One region of the Rhizobium sp. Root1204 genome, then DNA from elsewhere that is predicted to be linked to it. Evidence: predicted binding sites of a transcription regulator. Region 1 holds the regulator's gene; each other region holds the start of a gene.
The links. The regulator PhoB, encoded in region 1, activates phosphate uptake and scavenging genes when phosphate is short. The targets are predictions, from matches to a motif close to TGTCATNNANCTGTCAT.
Positions count from the first base shown of each region.

Region 2: a site for PhoB is predicted at 4,238-4,254, ahead of ASC96_RS06010 (esterase-like activity of phytase family protein). Genes of this name have one in related genera too.
Region 3: a site for PhoB is predicted at 5,925-5,941, ahead of ASC96_RS08105 (NAD-glutamate dehydrogenase). Genes of this name have one in related genera too.
Region 4: a site for PhoB is predicted at 6,705-6,721, ahead of ASC96_RS30235 (DUF47 family protein). Genes of this name have one in related genera too.

Region 1 covers NZ_LMCZ01000001.1:297,365-305,115, reverse strand. Annotated here, with positions in the region: gene pstC (phosphate ABC transporter permease subunit PstC) at 1-1,297, shown strand, start outside; gene pstA (phosphate ABC transporter permease PstA) at 1,294-2,616, shown strand; gene pstB (phosphate ABC transporter ATP-binding protein PstB) at 2,629-3,444, shown strand; gene phoU (phosphate signaling complex protein PhoU) at 3,520-4,233, shown strand; gene phoB (phosphate regulon transcriptional regulator PhoB) at 4,341-5,024, shown strand; gene ASC96_RS01430 (VOC family protein) at 5,045-5,422, opposite strand; gene ASC96_RS01425 (GcrA family cell cycle regulator) at 5,436-5,969, opposite strand; gene ASC96_RS01420 (aspartate aminotransferase family protein) at 6,403-7,602, shown strand; gene argF (ornithine carbamoyltransferase) at 7,648-7,751, shown strand, end outside.
Region 2 covers NZ_LMCZ01000004.1:90,315-98,065, forward strand. Annotated here, with positions in the region: gene ASC96_RS06000 (exonuclease SbcCD subunit D) at 1-1,230, opposite strand, end outside; gene ASC96_RS06005 (MarR family winged helix-turn-helix transcriptional regulator) at 1,428-1,898, shown strand; gene ASC96_RS06010 (esterase-like activity of phytase family protein) at 1,996-4,188, opposite strand; gene hupB (DNA-binding protein HupB) at 4,401-4,673, opposite strand; gene lon (endopeptidase La) at 4,904-7,324, opposite strand.
Region 3 covers NZ_LMCZ01000006.1:113,057-120,807, reverse strand. Annotated here, with positions in the region: gene ASC96_RS08130 (alkaline phosphatase) at 1-1,455, opposite strand, end outside; gene ASC96_RS08125 (aspartate-semialdehyde dehydrogenase) at 1,874-2,908, shown strand; gene ASC96_RS08120 (lytic transglycosylase domain-containing protein) at 3,180-4,001, shown strand; gene ASC96_RS08115 (carbonic anhydrase) at 4,152-4,793, opposite strand; gene pdxY (pyridoxal kinase PdxY) at 5,008-5,883, opposite strand; gene ASC96_RS08105 (NAD-glutamate dehydrogenase) at 6,168-7,751, shown strand, end outside.
Region 4 covers NZ_LMCZ01000043.1:183,289-191,039, forward strand. Annotated here, with positions in the region: gene ftsZ (cell division protein FtsZ) at 1-340, shown strand, start outside; gene lpxC (UDP-3-O-acyl-N-acetylglucosamine deacetylase) at 687-1,619, shown strand; gene ASC96_RS30220 (outer membrane protein assembly factor BamD) at 1,821-2,687, shown strand; gene recN (DNA repair protein RecN) at 2,722-4,395, shown strand; gene ligA (NAD-dependent DNA ligase LigA) at 4,479-6,638, shown strand; gene ASC96_RS30235 (DUF47 family protein) at 6,745-7,389, shown strand; gene ASC96_RS30240 (inorganic phosphate transporter) at 7,389-7,751, shown strand, end outside.

The DNA.
Region 1 (7,751 bases):
TCTTGCCAGCCCGTTCTTCATTGAAAATTCCGTGCGCTCCGCCTTGCCGGATACGGTGAAAAGCCAGGGCGCTGCGACCACCGAGCTGATGCTCGGTCAGGTTATGCAGGTAGCCAACGGCCTGAAGCGGCTGAGCAGCGATGAGCTTGCGGCCGTCACCAGCGGCTCCAGCAACCTTCGGGAGGCGCTGGCCGCCAAGGGTGTGCCGATGGCAAATGCCGGCGAGCCCTACATGGTGGAAGCCGCGCAGCACTATAATTCCCTCAGAGATGGCAGCCGGTGGGTAATGAGCCTAGTCGTGCTGATCATTGCTATTGCCGGGGCCGTCTTCGCCATTCGCGGTATCAGCGCGCCGTTCCGGGCCAGAAACCGCGTCGAGCGCGTCATGCTGGGCACGCTCCTTGTTGCCTCTTCGATCGCGATCCTGACAACGGTCGGTATCGTCGGCTCCATGCTGTCGGAGGCCATCCGGTTCTTCCAGTCGGTGTCCCCGAGTGCGTTCTTCTTCGGCACGGTCTGGGACCCGCGCTTTTCGGCAGCCGGCAGCGGTGGCACGGAAGGCCAGTTCGGTCTTCTGCCGCTTCTCGCGGGCACGCTCTACATCGCTCTTGTCGCCATGTTGTTTGCTGTGCCGGTCGGCCTGTTCGCGGCCATTTACATGGCGGAATATGCAAAGCCCGTCGTGCGTGGCATCGCTAAGCCGCTCTTGGAAATTCTCGCCGGTATCCCGACTATCGTCTACGGCTTCTTCGCGCTGGTGACCGTCGGGCCTTTCCTGCGCGATATCTCCGCCCAGCTGAACGGCCTGGTCACTGGCAACTATGTCAATTTCATCCAGGCACAGAGCGTTCTGACAGCCGGTCTCGTCATGGGCATCATGCTGATCCCGTTCGTGTCCTCATTGTCGGATGACATCATCACGCAGGTCCCCCGCTCGCTGCGCGACGGCTCGCTCGGCCTCGGTGCGACGCGCTCTGAGACGATCAAGCGCGTCATCCTGCCGGCGGCGCTGCCCGGTATCGTCGGCGCCCTGCTGCTGACGGCCTCGCGTGCTGTCGGTGAAACAATGATCGTGGTGCTGGCTGCCGGTGTTGCCGCCCGCATGCAGCTCAACCCGTTCGAGGCGATGACCACGGTCACCGTCAAGATCGTCAATCAGCTGACGGGCGACCTTGAGTTCAACTCGCCGCAGACGCTGGTGGCTTTCGCTCTTGGCATCACTCTGTTTGCCATCACGCTCTGCCTCAACATCTATGCACTCTACATCGTGCGCAAGTATCGGGAACAGTACGAATGACCGACATGACATCCTCCGTACAGTCCACCTTTGTGCGCCCGGCGCAGGCAAGACGCGATATCGGCATCAAGAGGCGCTATGCTGCCGAACGCCGCTTCAAGGCTTACGGCCTGACAGCTATCCTGATCGGCCTGTTCTTTCTGTTCGTGCTGTTGTGGACCGTTGTCTCCAAAGGCTACACGGCCTTCCAGCAGACGGCGATTACCCTGCCGATCGAGTTTTCGGAAAAGATCATCGATCCGAAGAACGAACGTGGCGCCAATCCCGCCAAGTTGATGACGGCGAATTATCCGCTGCTGGTGCGTGACGCGCTGGTAAAGGCCCTCGGCATCGATCCCGCCAACAAGCCGCTCGTCAAGCAGGCGACGGACATGGTTTCGGCCAGTGCCCGCACACAGTTGCGCGATCTCGTCGTTGCCAATCCGGCGATCATCGGTACCACCGCCACTGTTTCGCTTCTGGCGGAAGGCAATATCGATAGCGCCAACAAGGGCCAGATCGACCTGACCGTTGCTGAAGCCAACCGCAAGGTGAAGGATCAGCAGATCGAATGGATGAAGAAGCTGTCCGAAACCGGCGCAATGGCCAAGCAGTTCAATACCGGGCTGTTCACCTATGGTGCATCGAGCCGTCCTGAGGCGTCGGGTATCGGCGTCGCCGCCCTCGGCTCGCTCTACATGATGCTGATCGTCCTTGTGCTTGCCCTTCCGATCGGCGTCGCGGCGTCGATCTATCTCGAAGAGTTCGCGCCGAAGAACCGGCTCACCGATCTGATCGAGGTCAACATCAACAACCTCGCGGCGGTGCCGTCTATCGTCTACGGTCTGCTCGGCCTGTCGATCTTCATCAACTTCGCCGGCATGCCCCGTTCGGCTGCCGTCGTTGGTGGCCTGGTGCTGACGCTGATGACGCTGCCGACGATCATCATCGCCACCCGAGCAGCTCTGAAGGCGGTTCCTCCGTCGATCCGCTCGGCAGCCTTGGGTCTCGGTGCTTCCAAGATGCAGACCATCTTCCATCACGTCCTGCCGCTCGCCATGCCGGGCGTCCTGACCGGTACGATCATCGGCCTGGCACATGCGCTCGGCGAAACCGCGCCGCTGCTCCTGATCGGCATGGTGGCCTTCGTTGTCGACTATCCGGGCTCGCCGATGGACCCGTCCACTGCTCTGCCGGTCCAGATCTACATGTGGGCCAACGAAGCCGAACGTGCATTTGTCGAACGGACTTCGGGTGCGATCATGATCCTCTTGATCTTCCTCGTCGTCATGAACCTTGGCGCAATCCTGTTGCGGCGTCGCTTTGAGCGTCGCTGGTAGTGAGGTAAGAACATGAACATGATGTCAGAAGCAGCAGTTGAAAAGGCGCTGGACCAGAAAATGAACACTGTTCCCTTCAAGATGATCGGAAAGGACGTTTCGGTTTATTACGGCGAGAAGCGCGCGCTTTTCGATGTAAACCTCAACGTTCGCGAAAACACCGTCACCGCGCTGATCGGCCCGTCGGGCTGCGGCAAGTCGACGTTCCTGCGCACGCTCAACCGCATGAACGACACGATCGACAGCTGCCGCGTCACCGGGAAGATCACCCTTGATGACGGCGATATCTACGACCCGAGCATCGACGTCGTCGAACTCCGCGCCCGCGTCGGCATGGTGTTCCAGAAGCCGAACCCGTTCCCGAAGTCGATCTACGAGAACGTCACCTACGGTCCGAAGATCCATGGCCTCGCCCGCACCAAAGCGGACCTCGATCAGATCGTCGAGACGAGCCTTCAGAAGGCCGGCCTCTGGAATGAAGTGAAGGACCGCTTGCATGAATCCGGCACCGGCCTCTCCGGTGGTCAGCAGCAGCGCCTGTGCATTGCCCGCGCCGTTGCGGTCAGCCCGGAAGTCATCCTAATGGACGAGCCGTGCTCGGCCCTGGACCCGATCGCGACCGCCAAGGTCGAGGAACTGATCCACGAGCTGCGGACAAACTACACGATCGTCATTGTCACACACTCGATGCAGCAGGCAGCCCGCGTGTCGCAGCGGACCGCGATGTTCCACCTCGGCAATCTCGTCGAGGAAAACGACACCGACAAGATGTTCACCAACCCGGATGACCAACGGACCCAGGATTACATCATGGGCCGCTTCGGCTGAGGACTGAGCTTGCCACCCTGTCATGAGGGCAGGGTGGTGGTCTTCCAACCCGGATTGTGATCGCAAGGAAAAACAATCATGTCTACGCACATTGCTTCCGTCTACGACGAAGATCTGAAGTACCTGACCCGGCGCATCTCCGAGATGGGCGGTCTGGCCGAACAGATGGTGGCCGAATCCGTACGCGCCTTGGTCAATTCCGACCTGGCGCTTGCCCAGAAGGTCATTTCCGACGACGCCATTCTCGACGAGGCCGAACGCCAGATCGGCGAAAAGGCCATTGTCACCATCGCCAAGCGCCAGCCGATGGCTGCCGACCTGCGCGAAATCATGGGATCGATCCGCATTGCCGCCGATCTTGAACGGGTCGGTGACCTTGGCAAGAACAACGCCAAGCGCGTCATCGCGGTCGCGAGCGCCAGCCTGCCGCGCCAACTGGCCCGTGGTCTGGAGCATCTGGCCGAGCTTGCGCTCGTTCAGCTCAAGGAAGTGCTCGATGTCTATGCCTCCCGCTCGCCGGAAAAGGCCAATAGCATCCGCGAACGCGACAACGAGATCGACGCGATCTACACGTCGCTGTTCCGCGAACTCCTGACCTACATGATGGAAGACCCGCGTAACATCACGCCGTGCACGCATCTTCTGTTCTGCGCCAAGAACATCGAGCGCATCGGCGACCATGCCACCAATATCGCCGAAACAATCTACTACATGGCGACCGGCGCGCAGCCGGCTGGCGAACGTCCAAAGGACGACACAGCCAATACGGTCGGTGCGATCGGCAACTGATCGCCTGAGAAAGTAAGTAAATTCTTACGCAATGATCGCGCGAGCGGCCGCTGGAGCCGCTCGGCACGCCTCCGGCCATCCGGCCGGACGCCAAGGAGCAGAACTGAATGTTGCCAAGAATTGCCGTTGTTGAAGACGAAGAGGCGCTGAGCGTCCTCCTCCGATACAATCTCGAGGCCGAAGGGTTCGAAGTCGACACCATCAACCGTGGCGACGAGGCGGAAATGCGCCTGCAGGAACGTCTGCCCGATCTCCTGATCCTCGATTGGATGTTGCCGGGTGTTTCCGGGATCGAACTGTGCCGCCGGCTGCGCCAGCGTCCGGAAACCGAACGGCTACCGATCATCATGCTGACAGCGCGTGGCGAAGAGAGTGAGCGTGTTCGCGGTCTGGCTACGGGCGCCGACGATTACGTCGTCAAGCCGTTCTCGACGCCGGAACTGATGGCGCGGGTGAAGGCGATGTTGCGCCGCGCCAAGCCGGAAGTGCTGTCGACGCTGCTGAAGTGCGGCGATATCGAACTCGACCGCGAAACCCACCGTGTCCACCGCAAGACGCGCGAGGTCCGTCTCGGGCCGACGGAGTTCCGTCTCTTGGAATTCTTCATGGCATCGCCGGGCCGGGTCTTTTCGCGTTCACAGCTGCTGGATGGCGTCTGGGGCCACGATATCTATGTCGATGAACGCACCGTCGACGTCCATGTCGGCCGCCTGCGCAAAGCATTGAACTTTTCCAATATGCAGGACGTGATCCGTACAGTGCGCGGCGCGGGCTATTCCCTGGAAAGCTGAAATCGTACAGGAAAGAACCGTCAGGCGTTGCCGAGCGGTTCTCCAATCTCGATGGCGTGACCATCCGGATCGTAGAAGCGGAAAACCCTCTGGCCCCAAGCCTGCGTCTCGATGGGGTGGATGAGGTTTACAAGGCTGCCGATGCGCCCGAAAAGCGCATCCAGATCATCATGTTCGAAATAGAGCAGGATATTTTGACGGCCGTACGGCCCGGAAACGTCTGACGGCTGTCCCCAGACCGTCGTTTCGAGGGATTTGCCATCATGGATGGCAAATCCCGTTTCAAATAAGACGAAATTGCCGAAATCACGGCTGACTGCCAATCCCAGCATCTCGCTATAGAAGATTTTCGAGATGCTGATATCCCGTACAAACGGGATGGGATTGACAAAACGCACGGCCGATCCGGCCTTAGCGTGCCCGGCGGCGCTCGCCGGACGGCTGGTAGGCCAGCTTGGCGTGGAAGGTGCAGTACGGCGAAGTGTCCGGGGAATCGTTGCCGCAGAAGTGAAACTCGTCCTTCATCGGATCGCCGATCGGCCACTTGCAGGTACGGTCGGTCAGCTCGGTCAGGACCAGACGGCGAGACATCGGAATAACAACGTTGTTGCCAGCCGGTGCTGTCTCCAGATTCTCGATCGCGTCGATTTCCACCTCTTCCTTCATGACGGTCGCACCGGTGGTGCGGGTCACTGTGCGGGTGGCGGTGATGCGCGATGCGGTATAGTTCGGTGCGCGTGGTGCGGCGGAAGGTGCCGGGCGCTTGACGCGGGCCGTTGCCGTGCTGCCACCAGCCTTTGCGCGGCCGGGCAGGCAGAGACGGTGAACCTTGCCGATGACGGCATTACGGCTGACGCCGCCGAGCTGTGCTGCGATCTGGCTCGCGCTCAAGCCTTCGGCCCACAATTTCTTGAGTTTTTCGACCCGCTCGTCAGTCCAGTTCATGGTCTTGTCTCCATTCCCAGCGTTGGTGATGGTCGAATCCTCCACCGAGCCCTGGGTGTAACCCGAGGCTGAAACGCGATAACACTTTTGGTGACTAGGTCCGCCGCATGCGTTCTAGTAATTATTTCTTAACGTAGAGCCCGTGGGACTCCCTGACAAGAGTCCGGAGAATCCCACCGAATCGATTTCCGAGTTTTCCCCAACTTGCTTGCGATGCGTGGCATTTTTGCAAGGGTATCCGGCTAAAAAATTTGCGGCCGCTGTATATCCGCGAATTGCTGGAAATCATGGGCTTTTGTTGACATCGCATTGCGAAGTGAAGATAGTGCCATTGCCGCCGAAAGGCGGCATTTTGATTTTTTATGGGCTGGTCACAGCCTTGTTGACGGCGCCGTTTATACAATGGCCGTGATGGTTTGAGGAGACATGCGCCATGGCCGATGCCACGCCGCTTTATGACACATATGCACGCGCACCCTTGCGGTTTGAGCGCGGCGAAGGCGTCTGGCTGATTGCTGAGGACGGCACCCGTTATCTCGATTTCGCCGCCGGTGTGGCGGTCAATTCGCTCGGTCATGCACATCCGCATCTTGTATCGGCATTGAAGGAGCAGGCGGACAAGGTCTGGCACCTGTCAAATCTCTATGAAGTCCCCGGCCAGGAAAGCCTCAGCCGCCGCCTGACGGAAGCGACGTTCGCCGACAAGGTGTTCTTCACCAATTCCGGTGCAGAAGCGCTCGAATGCGCGATCAAGACGGCGCGGCGCTATCATTTCGCCAAGGGTCAGCCTGAAAAATTCCACATCATTACCTTTGAAGGCGCGTTCCACGGCCGCACACTGGCGACCATCGCTGCCGGTGGGCAGGCGAAGTACCTGGAAGGCTTCGGCCCCAAGGCGCCGGGTTTCTATCAGGTGCCGTTTGGCGACATGGGCGCCCTGAAGGCTGCCATCAGCGAAGAGACTGCCGCGATCCTGATCGAGCCGATCCAGGGTGAGGGTGGTATCCGCACCGTTTCGAAGGAATTCCTGCAGGAACTGCGTGCGCTCTGTGACGAGTATGGCCTGCTGCTCATCCTCGATGAGGTCCAGTCCGGTGTCGGCCGCACTGGCAAGCTTTTTGCCTATGAATGGGCGGGCGTAACGCCGGATATCATGGCGGTTGCCAAGGGTATCGGCGGTGGCTTCCCGCTCGGCGCCTGCCTTGCCACGGCAGAGGCAGCCTCCGGCATGGTCGCGGGCACCCACGGCTCGACCTATGGCGGCAATCCGCTGGCCATGGCTGTCGGCAATGCCGTGATGGATGTCATCATGGCCGATGATTTTCTCCAGCACGTCCGCGATGTCTCGCTGGTCTTCCGCCAGGGGCTTGCTTCACTTGCCGATCGTTTCCCCGAGATTATTGAGGAAATCCGTGGCGAGGGCCTGATGCTCGGCATCAAGGCCAAGGTGCCGTCTGCCGATCTCCTGAAGGCCATCCGTGCCGAACGGCTGCTGGCGGTACCAGCGGGCGAAAACGTTATCCGCCTGCTGCCGCCACTGGTGACGACGGCCGAGGAAGCCCGTGAAGGCCTGGCGCGTCTCGAGCGCGCCGCCGAACAGCTGACAGCGGAGCGACGACAGGCATCGGCCTGAACGACGCTTCACTGACACGCTGAAAAACACAGGACTCTGAATAGAATGGCCGGTACCAGACACTTTCTCGATCTTTCTGCCATGACGACAACCGACTTGCGGTCGATCATCGAAGACGCCCGCGTGCGCAAGGCTGCCACCAAGGCCGG
Region 2 (7,751 bases), on a different contig from region 1:
ATCACTGCCGGCAAGAGCGACAGTTTCGGCCAACCGCACGGCCGCCTTCTCGTCCCCGGCCAGGCTTTCGCGCAATTCGCGCGGCAACTGCAGCAACAGTTCATCGAGCACTGCGCTGGCTTCCTGGCGAAAGGCGTGGGACGTCAGTACGTCGGTGCGGATCAGGCTGGCCAGTTCCTCCACCGGGTCAGGGCCGGTCAAGGTCGTTTCTGCGTCCATGCCCCGGCAATCGATATCGACTTTCTCAATCCAGCACCCATTGAGACCGGCGCCAAGATTGGTGATTTCGGCCAAGAGGAAATCGGGATCACGCCTGAGCTTCCAGACCAGCGGCGTTGTACCGGTCAGTGAGATTCTGAGGATGAGATGGTCAGCATCGGCCCCGTTCCGGAGCGACGGCAGAGTTTCGCCTACCCTCTCCAGCATTTGCCGCCAGTCCTGTACGCCGGTCAGGTCGATCGCAACACGCTCGAATACCGCCTGTCCGATTGGATGCTCGCGGTACCCCAGTACACCATCATCACCGATGGTAACCAGTGTCACTGTCTTCGGCCCCGCCTCGTTGATGTCACGCCCCTGCGGCATGCCAGGCATGACGACCAACGGGTTCTCACAGTGAACCTGCCGCATGTGGACATGGCCGAGCGCCCAATAATCAAAACCGTGTCGCGCCAGTTCGGCCACGTTTGTCGGCGCATAGGGATCATGGCCCGGCGTACCGGCAAGGCTGGTGTGCAGCATGCCGATATTGACGGCATCGGCAACCGGCGGCTGGAAGGATGGCAAGAGGCTGTCAGGCGCATGCGGATTGGCAAAACTGATGCCGTGGATATGGACGCCACGGCCATCGCCGAGAGATTTGGCAAGCACCGGCTTTGCCCGGCCAGCGAACACATGCACATTGGACGGAAAGGTCAGCTCGCGGGTCATTGCCGACTGCGAATCGTGGTTGCCGCGAATGAGGAACACGCTGATCCCCGCCGCCTCCAACCGGCGCAGTTCGCTCGACAAATAGAGCGCCGTGTTCATCGATGTCTGGGATCCGTCGTAGAGATCGCCAGCGATCAGCAGGGCATCGACACTCTCTGCCAGGCACAGGTCTACGATCCTTGCAAGGGCGGTGCGGGTCGCACCGCGTACCAGTGCCGCAAGTTCCGGATTTTTCAACGCAAGACTGCGCAAGGGTGAATCGAGATGAAGATCGGCGGTATGGACAAAACGAAAGGGCATGGCGGACCATGGCCTGCCGTCCGGCCTTGCGTCAATGCCACACATGCCTCGCCGCAGGGTCTATTCAGCGCTTTCAACACAGCAACATTATTGGGGAAATGCGGGACCTTGGCGCAAGGGTCCCGAATTAGACTTGACTATAACGCTAACAATACCGTCATTTGACATGGCCCCTCACAATATCCATATGAAACATCATGAAATCCACATTCGAAGTCTCCGACAAGCTCTTTGAGCTTTACCATCGCGTTCACCGCCTCATCAACGAATCGATGACGGAGGAAGGCGTGTCGTTGGCGCGCAGCAAATTCCTGTTTTTCCTCAGCAAGCTTGGTCCCTGCCGGTCGACTGATATCGCCGGCGCGCTGAATTTTGCGCCGCGGACGGTGACGGAAGCCATCGACGGGTTGGAACGCGACAAGCTGGTGGTGCGCAAACCGGATCCGGAAGACCGCCGGGCAAAGATCGTGTCGATCACCGATGTCGGACGCGTCGTTCTGGAAGCCGCCGAACATCCGCGCAAGCAACTGATCGAGGAAATCTTCTCGGCGCTTGACGATCAGCAGCTCGACCAGATGCACGACATCGTCAGCCGGCTTGTGGTCAAGGCGGAAGAGATTCGCAAACGCAAGGAAACCGAAGAGGCTGGCAGCAAGGCCGCCGAATAAACGTCCCGCTCGCCACAGCCTTTTGCCTGCGAACAGACCAAATAGAAAAGGCCGGAGCATCATGCTCCGGCCTTTTCCGTTTCCAGGACTTAAGCGATTACATCGCGTTCATCGTACCGATCGAGAAGAACAGGGTTTCGCCCGAGGAATCATCGACACCGTCATTGTCGGTGACCACGAAACCGTTGCCGGCCGCATCGACGGTAAAGCCTTCGACCTTGTCGACGACGTAACCGTTGGTGGCCTTCAGGTCAGGGATGAAGTCGCGAACCTCTTCCTTCTTGACGACCGGCAGGTCGCCGCCGAGCTTGGCTGGCTTCAGATCTGCAAGAGCCACGCGGTACAGCTTCTTCAGCTTGGCAGCCTGGCCGATCAGGTTGTCGCGCTCGATGATATAGGCATAGTCGCCATGAGCCGTGATTTCGGACAGGCCGACCCAACCGCTTTCCGTCTTTTCGAGCGGGTAGCGCACAGCGCCCCATTCCTTCGACGAAGGCTTGTAGGAAACCAGCTTCACAAAACCCTTCTCGTCATCGCCCCATTCGCGCTGCACGGCCATCCACAGCGTCATGTCGTCGCCTTCACCGACGCTGGTGATGCCTTCGAAGCCAAAGCGCTTTTCGTGAGCGCGCAGTTCGGCAGGAATGGCGATTTCCTTATCGATCTCGCCCTTCGCCGTCACATGAATGATGGCATGCGAGTAGAGCTTGTCGGCATCGCCTTCGTTGGCCAGCCAATAGCCGCCTTCGCCATCGGGCGTCACACCTTCGCTATCGAGCTTCTGAGCTGCAGCACCGTTGCGGGTGATGCGCAGTGCATCGACGATCTTCGCCGGCTTGGCGGTCGCGTCGATCGTGAAGATGGTCGGCTGCGAAGCGTAGAAAGAATCGTTGACGGCAAGGAGCATGCCCGGCTTGTCCTTGACCGGTGCGAGGCCCGAAAGCGCGCCAAAACCGATCAGCTCTCCGTCCTTTTCGGTGGAGACGATCTGCGGATAGGCCGCCTCGCCTTCCGCGCGCTCATAAAGCATCACATGCGAGCGTGCGCCGCCGTCTTCGACGAGGTCAACTTCGTTGGCGGTCGCCAGAAGATTGCGGCCCGGGATGGCCACGGCACCTTCCGGGCTTACGCCGGACGGCAGAAGCTGGAGAAGTTCAGGCTCTGCGCCGGTGTCCTTGTAGACCCCGACGATGGAGGCGCGCTCTGCCAGAACGAAGAACAGGTTGTCGTCACCGAACTTGGCGACTTCCAAGCCCTCCGGCTCGACACCCTTCTTGTTGCGCTTGTCCGGGTAATGGCCGATCTTGGCGATCTCGCGCTCAAAGCCCGCGCCGTTCTCATAGAGAACCTTGCCGTCCTTGCTGAAAATGGTGAAGCCGCGCGCGCCACCCTTCCAGTCACCTTCATTGGCAACGACGAGGCGGTTGTCATCCAGCCACTTCACGGCGTCAGGCTCGCGGGCAACGTCCTTCATCTCGCCGGTGAACTTCAGCGCACCGTCCTTCTTGGTGTCGACACCTTCGAGGCTGACGGTTCCGGCGGAGAAGTGCGACTTCACCGTACCGGTCTTGCCGTCGATGATGACGACATAGTTGTTTTCCTGCAGCGTGAGGGCAACTTCGTCGAGGTTGTTGAAGGAAACGAATTCCGGTTCCGGATCTTCGCCAGCCACGTCGGCGAGACCGGTCAGCGTGACATGCTTGATCGAACCGCAATCGACCATGCCATCCTTGAGCGACAGGAGAACAAGATCACCGGCCGGCATCTGCGGCAGGTCGCCGTCATTGACCTCTTCATCGCGCTCGTTCTCGATGGCGATGGCAGCGATCGTCCTGTCCTTGTTCAGCGCGATCGAGTCCGGCTGACCACCGAGATCGCAGGTCGTGTCGATCTTTTTCGAAGCGAGGTCGACCTGGGCGATGAGGCCCGACGGCTTGACGAAGCTTTCGCGCGTGTTGACGGCGACAAGCGCCTTGCCCGAGGCAACCGCGACTGACGTCGGCTCGCCTTCGAAGGTGACAGAACCGGCTGCCTTCGGAGCCTTGGCGTCGGTGATGTCGATGATGCCGATCGCCTTGTTCGGGCTGTCGGAGTAAACAAGCGTATTGCCGTCTTCGGAAGCGGCGATGATTTCGGCCGAAGTCGGCGTCGCCTTGTCCTTGCCCTCAGGCAGGTTGTCGGCGACCGCGAAGGACGCGATACGGTTGAAGACCGGCTCGGCGAGAGCCACGGATGCCGTCGAGGCGGCCAGCGCTGCGGCGAGTGCCGCAGTCAACGAAAATCTCTTCATGATAAACCCCCTTGGTAAATCGGATACCGGGGGGTTTTGATCGCGCTCTGTAACAGGCGCATGACAGGATGAACAGATTAGACATTGGGCACGAACCGATGGCGAAACGCGTCCGCAAATGAAAAGAGGCCCAGGAAAAACCCGGGCCTCAAATCAACCTGCTATCGAACCGTTGGCGTTTTCACCACGGTGCTGCAGACGAAACATGAAACTTAGTTCACGGCGTCCTTGAGACCCTTGCCGGCCGAGAACTTCGGCACGTTGCGGGCAGGGATATCGACTTCTGCGCCGGTGGACGGGTTGCGACCCTTCGATGCTTCGCGGCGGCTGACCGAGAAGTTGCCGAAGCCAACGAGGCGAACGTCGCCGCCGTTCTTCAGTTCTGCCTGGATAACGTCGAAGATTGCATCAACTGCAGAAGATGCATCTGTCTTCGAGAGTCCGGCCTTCTCGGCAACTGCGGACACGAGCTCATTCTTGTTCATGTTTCCACCCCTTTCAATACTGGTTCGAAACGACTCAATTTTCAAGCCGAGGGAAGCATACGCGCGCCCCCCGCCTTGGCAAACCCAATCGCTCCGAATCCCATGGAATGCAAGGCTTTGCGCGGAGTTTTACATAAAAAAGACCGGCAAAAATGCCGGTCTTCCACTGTTTCTGCTCCAAATCAGTACGCAACCTGCGGCAGGCACTGCTTGAAGTTCAAGTCAAGCCCTTAGTGGGCAATCGACACGCCGGCGTCATCGGCCGGATCGGCCGTTGCAATCGGTGCCGCCTGCTTGGAAGGATCCCATTCGATCGCAACCGGAACCCGTACCAGCGCGTGGCTCAACACCTCGCCGATATGGGAGACCGGAATGATCTCCATGAGGTTCTTCACGTTGTCCGGAATATCCGCCAAATCCTTGGCGTTTTCTTCCGGGATCAGCACCTTCTTGATGCCGCCGCGAAGCGCTGCAAGCAGCTTTTCCTTCAGGCCGCCGATCGGCAGGACACGGCCGCGCAGGGTGATTTCACCCGTCATCGCCACGTCCTTGTTAACGGCAATCCCGGTCATGATCGACACGATCGCCGTTGCCATGGCCACACCGGCGGACGGACCGTCCTTCGGTGTAGCACCTTCCGGCACGTGCACATGGATGTCGCTCTTGTCGAACAATGGCGGCTCGATGCCGAAGTCGATCGCACGCGAGCGGACATAGGATGCCGCCGCCGAAATCGATTCCTTCATCACGTCGCGCAGGTTGCCGGTCACCGTCATGCGGCCCTTGCCGGGCATCATCACGCCTTCGATCGTCAGAAGCTCGCCGCCGACTTCCGTCCAGGCGAGACCGGTGACGACACCGACCTGATCGGTACGCTCGGCTTCGCCGTGACGATAGCGCGGAACACCGAGATAGTCGTTGATGTTCTCGGCAGTGACTTCGACCTTGCTGGTCTTGCCCTTGAGGATCTCGGTCACAGCCTTGCGGGCGAGCTTCATCAGCTCACGCTCCAGGCTGCGAACGCCAGCTTCGCGGGTATAGGTCTGGATCACCGCAGACAACGCACCATCCGTCACCGAGAATTCCTTCGGCTGCAGAGCGTGGTCGGCGATTGCCTTGGGCAACAGGTGCCGCTTGGCGATCTCCAGCTTTTCCTCTTCCGTGTAACCGGCAATCCGGATCACTTCCATGCGGTCCATCAGGGGCGCCGGAATGTTCAGCGTGTTCGCCGTGGTGATGAACATCACGTTCGAGAGGTCATATTCGACCTCCAGATAGTGGTCCATGAACGTCGAGTTCTGTTCCGGATCCAGCACCTCCAGGAGCGCCGACGACGGATCGCCGCGGAAATCCTGGCCCATCTTGTCGATTTCATCGAGCAGGAAGAGCGGGTTGGACTTCTTGGCCTTCTTCATCGACTGGATGACCTTGCCGGGCATCGAACCGATATAGGTGCGGCGATGACCGCGGATTTCGGCTTCGTCACGAACGCCACCGAGTGCCATGCGGATATATTCGCGGCCGGTCGCCTTGGCGATCGACTTGGCAAGCGAGGTCTTGCCGACACCCGGAGGACCGACGAGGCACAGGATCGGCCCCTTGATCTTCTGCGAGCGCGCCTGCACCGCCAGATACTCGACGATCCGTTCCTTGACCTTGTCGAGACCGAAGTGATCGAGATCGAGAACCTGCTCAGCATGGTTGAGATCGGTCTTGACCTTGGACTTCTTCGACCACGGAATGCCCAGCAACCAATCCAGATAGTTGCGCACGACGGTGGCTTCCGCCGACATCGGGCTCATCTGGCGCAGCTTCTTGACTTCCGCATCGGCCTTTTCACGGGCCTCCTTGGACAGCTTGGTCTTGGAGATACGGTCTTCCAGTTCGGCCATCTCGTCGCGGCCTTCCTCGCCGTCGCCAAGCTCCTTCTGGATCGCCTTCATCTGTTCGTTCAGGTAGTATTCGCGTTGGGTCTTTTCCATCTGGCGCTTGACGCGCGAGCGGATGCGCTTTTCGACCTGCAGAACCGAAATCTCACCTTCCATGAAGCCGAGCGCCTTTTCAAGGCGCAGCTTGACGCTGGTCGTCTCAAGCATTTCCTGCTTTTCGACGATCTTGATGGAGAGATGCGATGCGACGGTATCGGCCAGCTTCGAATAGTCCTCGATCTGACTGGCGGCACCGACGACTTCCGGGGAAATCTTCTTGTTGAGCTTCACATAGCTCTCGAATTCCGACACCACGGAACGGCTCAGCGCTTCGATCTCGACCGGATCTTCTTCCGGCTCGGAAAGCGGATGTGCCATTGCCTCATAGAATTCTTCACGGCCTGTATAGCCGTCGATCTCGGCGCGCGCGCGACCTTCGACCAGAACCTTGACGGTGCCGTCAGGCAGCTTCAACAACTGCAGCACATTGGCGATAGTGCCGATCTGATAGATCGCACCTGGTTCCGGATCGTCGTCGCTGGCGTTGATCTGGGTGGCAAGCATGATCTGCTTGTCCGTGCCCATGACTTCTTCCAGCGCACGGATCGATTTTTCACGGCCAACAAACAGCGGCACGATCATGTGCGGGAATACCACGATGTCGCGCAGCGGCAGCACCGGATAGGTCGCGCTCTCGATTGCCGGAGACGTTTTGCTCGTCATGTCATTTCCTTTCCGTCCCGTTTCCGGGCCCGTTACCCGAAGCGTTCAAGGGCGCTTCCGGTCCTCATTCTTTCCACTGTCAAGTGGAGTGTGTGACGTCTGTTTTCAACCCTTTCGCCGACTACCGACCTGGGAGGCGGCGTAGCCGGATAGTAAACGGCATCTGACTGTTGCGGGCCTTGCCGCAGGAGTTAACGCACACGCTTCGTGCCGGACACATCGACACAGAATCGTTACATAATCGCGTTGTTATCCGCTTTTAGCAATCGCTGATTCTCGCGAATATTCCTCCCGCAGTGACATCCAGCGGTCAAGCTTTCGACCGATGGATATCCGCAGAATATGCAGGGCTGACCTGCACTTATTGCTTAGGCGCGCTGACCGGCAGGCACGGTGTACGCCGTACCGGAAACTCTACGCATGAAAA
Region 3 (7,751 bases), on a different contig from region 1:
ATTGAGGAACAGACGGCGGGTCACATCGACCTTATCCGGATAACCATCATTGTTTTCATCGGTATAGTTCGGGAAGCCGGCGCTTGCATACGTGCCGACTTTTTCGCGCATTTCGGTGCCCGGCTTTTCGTCATCGACGGTGCCGATGATCGAAACGCCGTGTGTGTGGTCACCAGTGACGATGATCAGCGTGTCGGGGTTCTTGGCGGCGAATTCGCGGGCAACGCCGATTGCCTTGTCGAATTCAATCGTATCGACGACGGCACGATCCCAATCGAGCGGGTGGGACATCTTGTCGACATTGGCAGCTTCGACCATCAGGAAGAAGCCTTCCGGGTTCTTCGACAGGTTGTCGAGGGCGACCTTGGTCATCTCGACGAGGCCAGGTTGGTTTGGAAACTTCTCGACTGTGCCCTTCTTGAGGAATTCGCGGTCGAGCGTGGTGTCCATGTTGCCGGTGTGGAAGATGCCGAGGATTTTTCCGGTGTTGGTCCCGGCCGCAGCTGCCAGTTCGGTCTTGTCGGTTGCAAGCGTATAGCCGGCGTCCTGGAACAACTTGACATAGTCCTTGTCGTCCTTGCGCTTCGAGCCAGGCGTGGCCTGCGGCAGGAAGTAAGCCGAGCCACCACCCAGGATAACGTCCGGCTTCACGTCGAACAGCATACCGTTGATCTCGGCCTTGTCGCCGCGCTTGCGGGTATGGGCGACAACGGCTGCCGGTGTCGCATCCTGCAGTTCGGCGGTCGAAATAATGCCGATCGACTTCTTGGTCTGGCGGCGGATGGCTTCGGCAATATTCTCAACCTTCGGGTCATCGAACGAATCCGGGGTGCGGTCGGCATAGACGCCGATGGCATTCACGGCCGTCTTGTGACCGGTCATGTAGGCGGACATGGTGTTGGCCGAATCCGTGGCGACCGCATCGGTTGCCGAGGTGCCGATGAAGGCGGCCGGCGGGATGTCGTCAAGGTTCAGACGGCCATTTGCCTTGCCCTCGGCCATGCCCTTGGACATGATGCGGGCAGCGGTGCGATGGGCAACCGAGAAGCCGTCTGCGATCAGGAAAATGACGTTCTTGGCCTTGGCGGTTTCGCCGGTGTTGTAGACGTCCCAGGTGACAGACTTCGATTCCGAGCCGGCGGTCACTTCGATCGTGTAGGTGCCTTCGGTCGGCAGGACGAGATCACGGGCGATCAATGCCGAGCCCAGCACCTTGTCTTCCTTGCCCTTTTCCTCGGCGACGAATTCGGCTTCCTTGCCGAGCACCGCCTTGTAATCCTGGCCGTTGACGGTGATCTTGACGTCTTCCGGCTTGACGACGGACTTGAACTCGACCTTGAAATCGAATGGGGAGCCGGCGAGGATCGTTGCACGATCCAGCGGATAAACGGTGGCGGCCTGTGCCGCCCCAGCGAGGATTGTCGTGGCGACAAGCGCCGACAGAAGCATACGCATGGAAAACCCCTTTTTGGTTTCGTCCGGTAATGACGGCCCGCAATAGTCACCCAGGATGACAGCGGCATGACACTTGCGTAACGTTTTGACAGCAGGCTGGCAGGCCTGTCTTCCTGACGCGTATTCTCAGCTTTCTGTTGACTCTGCGCCAAAACCGCGTAAGAGCAGCAGCGGAAAAGGACCCACCATGCACCGTTTTGGTTACGCCATCGCTGCGCTGATCGCCCCGGCATTCGCTGCCGGGCGGGTTCGTTCTTTCTCGATATCTTCCAAAACAACGGCCAAAACGACGACGAAAACCGTCTGACGTCTCTGGCCACCGCTCTCTCCCCGGCACGGCCGGGGACCTGAAACCCGCGCCTTTGGCCGGCGGGTTTCCCCCAAAGCCCCGCGGAGAGACAGAAAGAGAGCAAAGACAATGGGTTTCAAGATTGCTATTGCCGGCGCGACCGGAAATGTCGGCCGCGAAATGCTGAACATCCTCGAAGAACGCGGCTTTCCGGCTGATGAAGTCGTGGCTTTGGCCTCGGCCCGCAGCCAGGGCACCGAAGTTTCCTTCGGCGACAAGACGCTGAAGGTCAAGAACCTCGAAAATTACGATTTTTCCGACACCGATATCTGCCTGATGTCGGCCGGCGGCGCCGTGTCGCTGAAGTGGTCGCCGAAGATCGGCGCACAGGGCTGCGTCGTCATCGATAACTCGTCGGCCTGGCGCTACGACCAGGACGTGCCGTTGATCGTGCCGGAAGTAAATCCGGACGCCATCACCCAGTTCACCAAGCGCAACATCATTGCCAACCCGAATTGCTCGACAGCCCAGCTCGTCGTGGCGCTGAAGCCGCTGCATGACTTTGCCAAGATCAAGCGCGTTGTCGTCTCGACCTATCAGTCGGTGTCCGGCGCCGGCAAGGAAGGCATGGACGAACTGTTCAACCAGACCCGCGCCGTCTTCGTCGCCGATCCGGTCGAATCGAAGAAGTTCACCAAGCGCATCGCCTTCAACGTCATCCCGCATATCGATAGCTTCATGGAAGACGGCTACACGAAGGAAGAATGGAAGGTCCTGGCCGAAACCAAGAAGATGCTCGACCCGAAGATCAAGGTGACCTGCACCGCCGTGCGCGTTCCCGTCTTCATCGGCCATTCGGAATCGGTCAACATCGAATTCGAAAACGAGATCAGCGCCGATCAGGCCCGCGATATCCTGCGCGAGGCGCCGGGCTGCATCGTCATCGACAAGCACGAGAACGGCGGCTACATCACGCCTTATGAATCGGCCGGCGAAGACGCCACCTATATTTCGCGTATCCGCGAAGACGCGACAGTAGAGAACGGCCTGAACATGTGGGTTGTTTCCGACAACCTGCGCAAGGGCGCCGCCTTGAACGCCATCCAGATTGCCGAGCTTCTCGTCAATCGCGGCCTGATCAAGGCGAAGAAACAGGCTGCCTGATCAGAAATTATAAAGTTTTAACCAATTATACCCATTCGTGATGATACCAACCTTTCGGTTTTATCATCACGAATGGGTGAAAGCCTCGCATGATCCGTTAAACGGGATGCGGGGCTTCTTTGTAAAAAGGCAACTGCGACGTTTTTTCATAGTCAAAAGGAGGATTCACGTGAAACACGCCCTCCCGATACTGTACCAACGTCGTGACAGAAACCGCAAAGACTGGCATTTTGCGGACACAAATTTGGATTCAGGCAATACGGGGTATTTCATGCGCAAGGCAAAGTGCGTACTGGCAGGTTTCACGGCGATGGTCGCGGCGGCAATTCTGCCGTCGATGGCATCGGCTGCGCAATGCAGCAACACATCGGCAGGCTTTGATGCCTGGGTCGAGAACTTCAAGGGCGAAGCCGCAGGACGTGGCATCAGCCCGGCGGTGCTGAACAAGGCCTTTGCCAACGTCACCTACAACAAGGCGACGATCCGCGCCGACCGCGGCCAGAAGAGCTTCAAGTTGTCGCTCGACCAGTTCATGCAGAAGCGTGGCGGCCAGACGATCATCTCGCGCGGCAAGAAGATGAAGGCGCAGAACGCCGCCCTCTTCAACTCCATCGAAAACCGCTACGGTGTACCAGCCGGCCCGATCATCGCGATCTGGGGCATGGAAACCGGTTTCGGCGGCTTCCTGGGCAAGGAACACACGCTCTCGGCCGTCGCGACACTGTCGTTTGACTGCCGCCGTTCCGACTTTTTCACCAACCAACTCTATGCGGCGCTAACCCTCGTGCAGCGCGGCGACCTCAGCCCCGACGCCCGCGGTGCAGCGCATGGCGAAATTGGCCAGACGCAGTTCCTGCCGGCCAATGTGCTGAAATACGGCGTCGATGGTGACGGCAACGGCCATATCGACATGGTCCGCTCCAAGGCGGACGCACTTGCCTCGACCGCCAACTTCCTGCGCGGCCACGGCTGGAGCGCCGGCGCCGGCTATCAGCCCGGCCAGCCCAATTTCGGTGCGATCCAGGGCTGGAACGCCGCCAGTGTCTATCAGCAGGCAATCGCCATCATCGGCGCCGAAATCGACGGCCGCTGATCCGCAACGCAGTTTTAGGAATAAAAAAATCCGCAGCCCGGGAAACCAGGCTGCGGATTTTTATTTGACGTCGAGCGGCAACGCGGGATCAGGCGCAGATTGCCGGCATCGCAGATGTCTGACGGCCATGTGTGCCCGCCGCGCGGAGGTTCACATTCCCGGCCGGCCGAAATCACCGCTCTTGGCGTCCATAACCCAAAGCTCACCGGTCGAAATATCGAACCAGGCACCGTGAAGCTGCAGTTTGCCGCGCTGTTCGAGGATTTGAACGCACGGGAAAGTCCGCAGATTGGCAATGGAGTTGCGGATGGACACGCGTTCCAGCGCCCTCTGGCGCTCACCGGCGGTCATCACCTCGTTGCTCTGGATCTGTTCCGCAGCCGGCTTCAGAAGGTGCATCCAGCGGCCGATGAAATCCCCCGGCGAGAGCGGCTCGGCATTGACATCGAGCGCAGCCTTGATGCCACCGCAACGGCCATGGCCCATCACGACGATATCGCTGACCTTCAGAACCTGTACCGCAAATTCCAGCGCCGCCGATGTCGAGTGATAGTGACCATCCGGCTCATAGGGCGGCATCAGATTGGCGACGTTTCGAACGACGAACAGTTCACCCGGGCCACTATCGAAAATGGTTTCCGGCGCCGCACGGCTGTCACAACAGGCAATGACAAGCGTTTTCGGTTGCTGACCAGTTTCCGCCAGGGCCTTGTATCTCTGTTGCTGCTCGCTGAAGCGGCCGCTCATGAAGTTGTTATAGCCCTTCAGCAACTGGCTCGGGAAACGCTGCATGTTCGATCACTCCGCTCTTTGAGTTAGTGGACATTTACAAATGCTCATGCCGACAGCCCGCGACATATCATCTTTGTGCGCCGCACACAGGCAAATTTACGGCAGCCCACGCCGCCGGTGATATCCGTGAAACTCTCCGTATCGTTTGCTTTGGGTGGAAACGGTTTATTCGCTCAAGGCATGTGCTGGCAAGAGGTAGATCGGCCGAACGATATCAAGAGCGCCGTTTCTGCCCGGGATGCAGCAATCGCCGCATCTGAACCATGGCCATCGGCGTCGCCAGACTGGCGGCATCCCGCTCCAGCGTTAGTTCATCGGCACCGCGCTTGCCAGTGCGGGCAATGATCTCGAAAACGCTCGCGGTCGCCAATTGCAGCGCCCGCTCCTCGTTCAACCCTTCCAGAAGCCGGGCAACAAACAAAGCCGCCAGGAGGTCGCCGGTCCCGTTCGGCGGATTGTCGATCAGCCGGTGTTCGGCCAGCAGCGCATGATTGCCGGACAGGTAGAGATTGCCGGTGCCCCCCTGCATCATCGGGATGGCCGAGGTGACGAGCATGCGCGACGGCCCGAGCGAAAGGGCCGCCTCGAGAATTGCAGCATTTGTTTCAAGTTCCACGCCACAAAGCCAGGAAAGCTCGAACCGGTTCGGCGTGGCAAGCGAGGCAAGCGGCAGCAAACGGTCGCGCATCGCAATGGCCGTCGCCTCCGGGACATAAAGCCCGCCCGCATCGCCCATCACCGGATCGCAGGCATAGAACAAATCAGGGTTCTTCACGCGCAAGGCTTCAACGAGGCGGGCAACGCCCTCTGCCTGGTGGGCTCCAGCGAGATAGCCGGACAGGACCGCGCGGACTTCGCCCGTCCACGGCGCGCGGATCAGATCGTCGATCAACCGGTCGAAATCCTCGGCACCCACCGTCACCCGCGTCGACGGACCATGGCCGGGATGCCAGGGCAGGATAACCGTCGGCACAGCCCAGACCGGATAGCCCAGCGTCTCAAGCGCAAAGACGGCTGCGCGATTGCCAACGGATCCGCGAATCACATGGCTGGAAATGACGATGACGGCGCCGGGGGCAGGCTCGGACATTTCTGATTTTCCGCTGTTTCGACCTGTCCAGATCGCCCGACAGTCATGCCGCTGTCAACTGCGGCTGCCAAAAGATCGGAAGGCTCATTTCGGCCTCGTCCATGAGGACAATGAAATATGCGAATACAACCGATTGAATTCGAAAATCGGCGAGAACTTGCCGAAAATTTCATAAAGCCATTCCGATTTGGATCAATCTGACCGAAAAATGGCCACAAAAACAATCGCTATGGGCAATTCTTCTGGTAGGTTCGGCCAAAATGGTGATTGCGGGGAGTTACGTCATGGGCACCAAATACAATCCGAAAAAAGACCGTCATTTCGAAGCAGTCAGTGAAGCCGGCAAGGTCCTGGGGCTAAAAATGCTCGCTCCGGAAATCCTGTTTCGCCGCGCCAGCCATGATGATCTGGATGCCTATACGCCGGAGATGCTGGCGCTGACCGCCGCCCACGCGCTGACGGCGATCAACCGCAAGGAAAGCGACCGTCCGGTGATCAGCGTGGAGACCATCGAGGGCATTGCCCCCAATGGCGACGACGTTTCGGTTCTCTCCGTGACCGATCGCAACATGCCATTCCTCTACGACTCGATCATGGGTGAGGTGACCAGCACCCATCGCGACATTCTTCTTGCCGTGCATCCCATTCTGGTTCTTGAGGCCGGGAAGCCAGCTAAGATCTTCGATCCGGAAGAGAAGAGCGATCCGGCTACACGGATCAGCCATATCCAGATTCATATGACCCGCCTGACCGGCACCGAGGCCGAAGACCTGAAGGAGCGGATTGCCAACGTGCTATCCCAGGTTCATCAGGCAGTCGGCGACTGGACCCCGATGACGGCGCTGCTCGACCAGGCCATGAACGAACTGGAAAACCACGCACCAAGCCGCAAGAAGGGCGACCGCGATGAGGCGCTGGCTTTCCTGCGCTGGCTACGCGGCAACAATTTCACCTTCCTCGGCATGCGCGAGTATACCTATTCCGGCAAGGGCGACGATGCCGTGGTGGAACGCGGCGAGGGCCGGGGCCTCGGGATTCTCTCCAATCCCGATGTGCGCGTACTGCGCCAGGGTAAGGATGCCGTGCTGACGACCCCGGAAATCCTGGCCTTCCTCAACGGCCCGGATTTCCTCATTATCACCAAGGCCAATGTCAAATCGGTCGTCCACCGCCGCGCCTATATGGACTATATCGGGGTCAAGCGTTTCGACGAGGCCGGCAATGTCACCGGCGAACTGCGCATCGTTGGCCTGTTCACGTCCAGCGCCTACACGAGGCCTGCCGCAGACATTCCGCTCTTGCGCTTCAAAGTCGAGAAGATCGTCGATCATTTCGGCTTCGATCCGCAGAGCCATTCCGGTAAGATGCTGACCAATACGCTCGAATCCTATCCGCGCGACGACCTGTTCCAGATCGACGTCAGCCTGCTGGCCAGTTTCTGCGAACAGATCAACGAACTGGCCGACCGGCCACGAACCCGGGTTCTGCCGCGTATCGACCATTTCGATCGTTTCGTTTCCGTTATCGTCTATGTTCCACGCGAACAGTATGATTCGGATGTCCGTGAAAAGATCGGGCTCTATCTGAAAACCATCTATGACGGCCGCGTCTCCGCCTATTACCCGGCTTTCCCGGAAGGCGGCCTTGCCCGCGTGCATTTCATCATCGGCCGTTCCGGCGGCAAGACGCCGCGCGTGGCGCAGGCAAAGCTTGAAGACGCGGTTCGCGATATCGTCACCCGCTGGATCGACCGGTTCAATTTGCTGGCCCGTCATGACGGGGTGTCGATCTCCGTCAACGCCGCCTATCAGGCAGCCTTTACGCCAGCCGAAGCCCATAGCGACCTCGCCGATATCGCTGCATGCTCC
Region 4 (7,751 bases), on a different contig from region 1:
GCCGCGCGTCGAAGACTTCCCGCCGATGGTCAAGGCCGAAGCCGAACATCGCGCACAGCCGGTTCAGCAGGAAGAGCGCGGCCCGATGGGCTTGCTCAAGCGGATCACCAATTCGCTCGCACGCCGCGAAGAAGAAAGCCACGATGTGGCTGCCGACATGACCTCCGGTGCGCCGGCCGCTGCCTCGCAGCAGCGACGTCCGTTGTCGCCCGAAGCCAGCGTTTATGCGCCGCGCCGGGCTGCTCCTCTCGATGACCGTGCCCGCGCTGCCTCGCAGCCGCGTGCACATGAAGACGATCAGCTCGAAATCCCGGCGTTCCTGCGCCGCCAGTCGAACTGATTTTTCTACCCACCTTCCTCCTTGCCGAAATGCCCGGGTTTGCGCCCGGGCATTTTTTATGAATTATTGAATTCTTCCAATATCTAAGCACCTTGTGTGCGTCGCGTAACAAAGCGAAAGAAACAGTGATTTGGAATGACGGACCACAGCAATTATCTTCACAATCAGAACTGATGGGACAGCATTGCGATTCTAAACGCGAAAGCTTGCATATTGGACCGGGCGGTGACGGCAAGACCTCGCTTCCCGACGGTGTGGCTTGCGGCTTTGGAAAGCGCACAACTCTTGTCCTATCGAGACATTCGGCGGCAACGCCACGTAGCATTTGAAGGCGATAGGCATGGGACTGGGAATTGGACTGCTTGGATTTCAGACAACGATTGCACACTCTGTAACTCTGAGCGGCACGGGCGTACATTCTGGCGCCGAGGTAGCGATCACCTTTCATCCAGCGGAAGCAGACAGCGGCATCGTTTTTCAGCGCGTCGCCGGTGAGCAGACGATCAGCGAATTCAAGGCGGTCTCTTCGCAGGTCGGCAACACCGATCTCTGCACCATCCTCGGCTTCTCGCCTGCCACCTCGATCGCTACGATCGAGCATGTGATGGCGGCCATCTATGCGCTCGGCCTCGACAATCTTCTGATCGAAGTGCACGGCGCCGAAATGCCGATCATGGATGGAAGCTCCGCGCCGTTCATCGACGCTATCGAGCAGACCGGTATCAAGGCGCTGGGCGTCAAGCGCCGTTATATCCGCATCCTGAAGCCAGTGCGTATCGAATCGGGTGCCTCCTGGTCGGAATTCACGCCCTATGACGGCATGCGCTTCGAAGTAGAGATCGATTTCGATTGCCCGCTGATCGGCCGTCAGGCCTGGAAGGGCGACATTACTCCGGCGGTCTTCAAGACGGAATTGTCGCGCGCCCGCACATTCGGCTTCATGCGCGATGTCGAGCGTATGTGGGCTGCCGGTCGCGGTCTCGGTTCGTCGCTGGAAAATTCGGTCGTCATTGCTGATGACAACACCGTCATCAACATGGAAGGCCTGCGTTACAAGGACGAGTTCGTCCGCCACAAGACGCTGGACGCCGTGGGCGACCTGGCTTTGGCAGGTGCGCCGTTCATTGGCTGCTACCGGTCCTATCGCGGTGGCCACAAGATGAATGCCAACGCGCTGAAGGCGCTGATGAGCGATCCGACCGCCTATGAAATCGTCGAGACAGCAACACAGCGCCAACGCTCTGCGCCGCGGGAAGTGATTGCCGTCAATGCGCCGTAAAGCGCAGCTACTTGTTCCTGAAAGGGAAAATCTGGTCTGATGTTTGATGAGAGCCGGTCTTTTGACCGGCTTTTTCATGACGGGACTGCCACAAAATTGCGTTAATCAATCATCATGACGTTGCGGTCTTGTTGCATCTTGATCTAAAACGCGGTTCATAGGCGGCGGTATTCTTACCGGTGCGGGAGTTGGGATTTACGAATGGTAATTGCAGGCCAGTTTGAATTGAAGAAGATGGCACGTGTTGTTGTCATTACGCTTGCGGCTTGTGCGGGTAGCGTTTTGATCACCGCCTGCCAGAACGATCCCGACATCGACATTACAAAGCTGGCCGCCGAGACAGACCCGCCGGAAGTACTCTACAATCAGGGCCTTGCCAACCTGAACGCGGGCAAGACGACGGAAGCGGCGCGCAAGTTCGACGCGATCGACCAGCAGCATCCCTTCTCGGAATATGCCCGCAAGGCGCTGGTGATGCGCTCCTTCATCAACTACCGCAACGGTCAGTACCAGGACGCTATAAATGGGGCGAGCCGGTACCTGAACCTCTATCCCGAATCCGAAGATGCAGCCTACGCGCAATATATTGTCGGTCTGGCCTATTCGAAACAGATCCCGGCGGTGACGCAGGACCAGAAGCCGGCCTTCAAGACGATCGAGGCGATGCAGGCGGTCATTACCAAATATCCTGATTCCGAATATGTCGAGGACGCGCAAGCCAAGCTGCGCTTTGCCAAGGACCAGCTGGCCGGCAAGGAAATGCAGGTTGGCCGCTACTATCTCGAGCGTAAGGAATATCTGGCCGCAATCACGCGCTTCCGTTCGGTCGTCGAATCCTATCCGAACACCAACCAGGTCGAAGAGGCGCTGGCGCGTCTGGTCGAAACCTACTTCGCCATGGGTATTACCAGCGAGGCGCAGACCGCCGCCGCCATTCTCGGACACAACTATCCTGACAGCCAGTGGTATGCCGACAGCTACAAGCTCCTGCAGACCGGCGGTCTGGAACCGCGTGAAAACGGCAACTCGTGGATTTCGCGAGCAGGCAAGAAGCTTCTGGGCGCCTAGAAACAGGACCCAAGACGAAGAGATTTGAACCGGGATGCTTTCACAGATCTCGATCCGCGATATCGTCCTGATCGAACGGCTTGACCTGTCCTTCGATGCTGGCCTGTCCGTATTGACCGGCGAAACCGGCGCCGGAAAATCCATTTTGCTTGATAGTTTGTCGCTGGCGCTCGGTGGGCGCGGCGACGGTTCGCTTGTTCGCCACGGTGGCGACAAGGGGCAGGTGACGGCGGTCTTCGATGTCGGCATGGGACATCCGGCCCGGCTTCTCGTTCGCGAAAACGGTATCGACGATGACGGCGACCTGATTTTCCGCCGGGTGCAATCGGCCGATGGCCGCACCAAGGCCTATGTCAACGATCAGCCGGTTTCGGTGCAGTTGATGCGCCAGGCAGGCCAGTTGCTGGTCGAAATCCATGGCCAACATGACGACCGCGCCCTTGTCGACACTCACGCCCACCGCACCCTTCTTGATGCCTTCGGTGGTCTTGCCGAGGAAGCGCAGGCGGTGTCCGGGCTTTACCGCATCTGGAAGGATGCCGAGCGGACGTTGAAGAAGCACCGCGACAAGGTCGAGGCAGCTGCCCGCGAGGCCGATTATCTGCGCTCCGCCGTCGAAGAACTCGAAGCGCTGTCGCCACAGGATGGTGAAGAAGACGATCTTGCCGAGCGCCGTTCGCGGATGATGAAGGCCGAGCGCATCGCTGTCGACATCAATGAAGCGAGCGAGTTTCTCAACGGCAACGGTTCACCGGTTCCGCTGATTGCCTCTATGGTGCGCAGGCTGGAACGCAAAAGCCACGAAGCGCCAGGTCTTCTTGAAGAGACTGTCGAGCTTTTGGACGCAGCCCTCAACCAGCTTTCCGACGCCCAGATGGCCGTTGAGGCGGCGCTGCGCAAGACCGAATACGATCCGAAGGAACTGGAGCGTGTCGAGGAGCGGCTGTTTGCGCTGCGCGCCGCAGCCCGCAAATATTCCGTACCGGTGACGTCGTTGCCGGCGCTGGCCGTGCGGATGATCTCCGATCTTGCTGATCTGGATGCCGGCGAAGAAAAGCTGAAGCAGCTGGAAGCTCAACTTGGCCTGACCAAGGGTGCCTTTGACGCGGCAGCCGTGGCTCTGTCGGCCAAGCGTCGCAACACGGCGACGGCACTGTCCGACGCCGTCATGGCAGAGCTTCCCGCGTTGAAGCTCGAGCGTGCCCGGTTCATGGTGGAAGTGACCTCCGATCCCGATGTTGCCGCCGCCGAAGGGATCGATGTGGTCGAGTTCCACGTTCAGACCAACCCTGGCACGCGGCCCGGCCCGATCATGAAGGTAGCATCCGGCGGCGAGCTGTCGCGCTTTCTGCTGGCGCTCAAAGTGGCGCTCGCGGATCGGGGCTCCGCGCCGACGCTCGTTTTTGATGAAATCGACACCGGGGTTGGCGGTGCGGTGGCGGATGCCATCGGCCAGCGGCTCAAGCGGTTGTCGAAAACCGTCCAGGTGCTTTCGGTCACCCACGCGCCGCAGGTGGCAGCGCGGGCCGCAACGCATCTCTTGATTTCCAAGGGGCCTTCGGCGGAAAAGTCCGAAACGATTGCCACCCGTGTGGCCCGCATGGACGACAAGGCCCGTACCGAAGAGATCGCCCGCATGCTGGCGGGGGCCTCGGTGACGGATGAGGCAAGGGCGGCTGCGGCGAGTTTGTTGGCTGGGAATGGGTAGTTCTACCCTCCGGTGAAGGATAGGGAGCATCTTCCCATTCCCCCAAAATTCTCTAAAACGACTCTCAAATCAGGAGTCCCAGCATGTCGACCTTATCCATTGCCGTTGAAGATTTGACGCTTGAAGATGCGGTAACAGAGTTGGAACGGCTGGCGGCCGAACTGGCGCGACACGATGCGCTCTATCACGGCAAGGATGCGCCGGAGATTTCGGACGCGGACTATGACGCGCTGAAGCGGCGCAACGAGGAGATCGAGGCGCATTTTCCGGAGCTGGTGCGGGCCGACAGCCCGTCGCGCAAGGTCGGCGCGGGACCCTCCGGCATTTTTCAGCAGATCACTCATGCGCGGCCGATGCTGTCGCTCGACAACGTGTTTTCCGACGTGGATGTGCAGGACTTCATCGGCAGCGTATACCGGTTCCTCGGGCTTTTGCCGGATAATTCGATCGCTTTCACTGCAGAGCCGAAGATTGACGGCCTGTCGATGTCGCTGCGATACGAAAACGGCAGGCTGGTCAGTGCTGCGACACGCGGCGACGGCACGACCGGTGAGAACGTCACAGCCAATATCCGCACCATCATGGAAATCCCGCAGACCCTGCCGGCCGGTGCGCCTGCAATCGTTGAGGTTCGCGGTGAAGTCTATATGGGCAAGAGCGACTTTCTGGCGCTGAACGCGCAGATGGTTGCCGAGGGCAAGCAGACCTATGTCAACCCGCGCAACACGGCCGCCGGCTCGTTGCGTCAGCTTGATCCGACCATTACCGCCAGCCGCAAGCTGAAATTCTTCGCCTATGCCTGGGGCGAAATTTCGGAGATGCCAGCCGATACCCAGTTCGGCATGGTCGAGGTGTTCAAGCGCTGGGGGTTCCCGGTCAATCCTCTGATGCAGCGTTTGTCGTCGATCGATGCGATTCTTGCGCATTACAATGACATCGGTCTCAAGCGCCCCGACCTCGACTATGATATCGACGGTGTCGTCTACAAGGTCGACCGGCTGGACCTGCAGCAGCGGCTGGGCTTTCGCTCGCGTTCGCCGCGCTGGGCAACCGCACACAAGTTTCCGGCCGAGCAGGCATTTACGACAGTCGAGAATATCGACATCCAGGTGGGGCGTACCGGTGCGCTGACGCCGGTGGCGCGGCTGACGCCGGTCACGGTCGGCGGTGTCGTCGTCACCAATGCGACGCTGCACAATGCCGATTATATCGAAGGCATCGGCAATGGTGGTGAGCGTATTCGGGAAGAGGACCACGATATCCGCATCGGCGATACCGTGATTGTCCAGCGGGCAGGGGATGTCATCCCGCAGGTGCTCGATGTGGTGATGGAAAAGCGCGTAGCAGCGGCGGAGCGCTATCAGTTTCCGAAAGTTTGCCCGGTTTGCGGCAGTCACGCCGTGCGCGAGAGAAACGAGAAGACCGGCAAACTCGATTCCGTCACGCGCTGCACCGGCGGCTTCGTCTGCCGGGCCCAGGCGGTCGAGCACTTGAAGCACTTCGTTTCGCGCAATGCCTTCGACATCGAAGGGTTGGGATCGAAGCAGATCGACTTCTTCTTCGAGGCCGAGGACCCGGCATTGTCGATCAAGACCGCGCCGGACATCTTCACGCTGGAGAAACGGCAGAATGGCTCGACCCTGACCAAGCTCGAAAATATCGACGGGTTCGGCAAGGTCAGCGTCCGCAAACTTTATGATGCTATCAATGACCGGCGCCAGGTGGCGTTGCACCGGCTGATCTACGCGCTCGGTATTCGCCATGTCGGCGAAACCACGGCAAAGCTTTTGGCGCGTTCCTACGGCAGTTACACAGCCTTCGCTGACGCGATGAAGGCGGCCAGCGATATCACCTCGGAGGCGTGGAGCGACTTGAATACGATCGACGGCATCGGTGATGTCGTTGCGCGGGCCATCGTTGAATTCTACAAGGAGCCGCGCAACATGGATGTCGTGTCGCGCCTGCTTGATGAGGTGACGCCGCAGGATGCGGAGGCACCGGTGGCAAGTTCCAGCCCGGTTGCGGGCAAGACTGTCGTGTTCACCGGATCGCTGGAGAAGATGACCCGCGACGAAGCCAAGGCCATGGCCGAGCGGTTGGGAGCCAAGGTTGCGGGCTCCGTGTCGAAGAAGACCGATCTTCTGGTCGCAGGCCCCGGCGCCGGCTCAAAACTGGAAAAAGCCCGCGAACTCGGCGTCGAAACCACCGATGAGGATGGCTGGTTCGTCCTAATCGGTGGGTAATCGCCCTTCCGTTGCCTTAAAATGCTTTCCTCGATCCCCTGTCTTCTCTATGAGGGCTGCCAGATTATGACAGTTTCGTGACAACGCGAAGATAGGTGGATGAACAATGCTGGGTTGGTTTCGCAAGCTGATGCCGCGCGAGGACAAGTTCTTCGAGCTTTTCGAGGCGCATTCGCGCACGGTCGTTGGCGCGGCCGAGGCGATGAAAGCTCTGCTTGCCGGCGAGGGTGATCTTGATGCCCATTGCGACCGGATCATCGCCCTGGAAGACCAGGCTGACGCGATCACCCGTGACGTCCTGCTTGCGGTCCGGCTGAGTTTCATCACACCGTTCGATCGCGGTGACATCAAGGACCTGATCCAGTCGATGGACGATGCCATCGACATGATGCACAAGACGGTGAAGACCATCCGGCTGTTCGAGCAGAAGACTTTTGATCCCGGCATGCGCGAAATGGGCGTTCTGATCATCGATTCTGCCCGGCTGGTTGCCGAAGCCATTCCGCTGCTCGACCGCATCGGCGCCAACGTACCGCGGCTGACCGCCATTGCCGAGGAAGTGACCCGGCTTGAGGGGCGTTCCGATCAGCTGCATGACGAGGGCCTCAAGGACCTGTTCCGCCGCCACGGCACCTCCAACCCGATGGCCTATATCATCGGTAGCGAAATCTATGGCGAGTTGGAAAAGGTCGTCGACCGTTTCGAGGACGTCGTCAATGAAATCAGCGGCATCGTGATCGAGAACGTCTGATGGACGCGACCCTCGCCTTGCCGTTGCTTATCGCCCTGATCGGCGTTGCGCTGTTCTTCGATTTTCTCAACGGCCTGCATGACGCCGCCAATTCGATCGCCACGATCGTCTCGACGCGGGTTCTGCGGCCGCAATATGCCGTCATGTGGGCGGCGTTCTTCAACTTTATCGCCTTCTTGTTCTTCGGCCTGCATGTTGCCGAGACGCTCGGAACCGGTATCATCGATCCGTCCATCGTCACGCCGCAGGTGATCTTTGCCGCCTTGATGGGGGCGATCATCTGGAACATCGTCACCTGGATTTTCGGCATTCCCTCCAGTTCGTCTCATGCGCTGGTGGGCGGGCTGGTTGGTGCGGGCCTT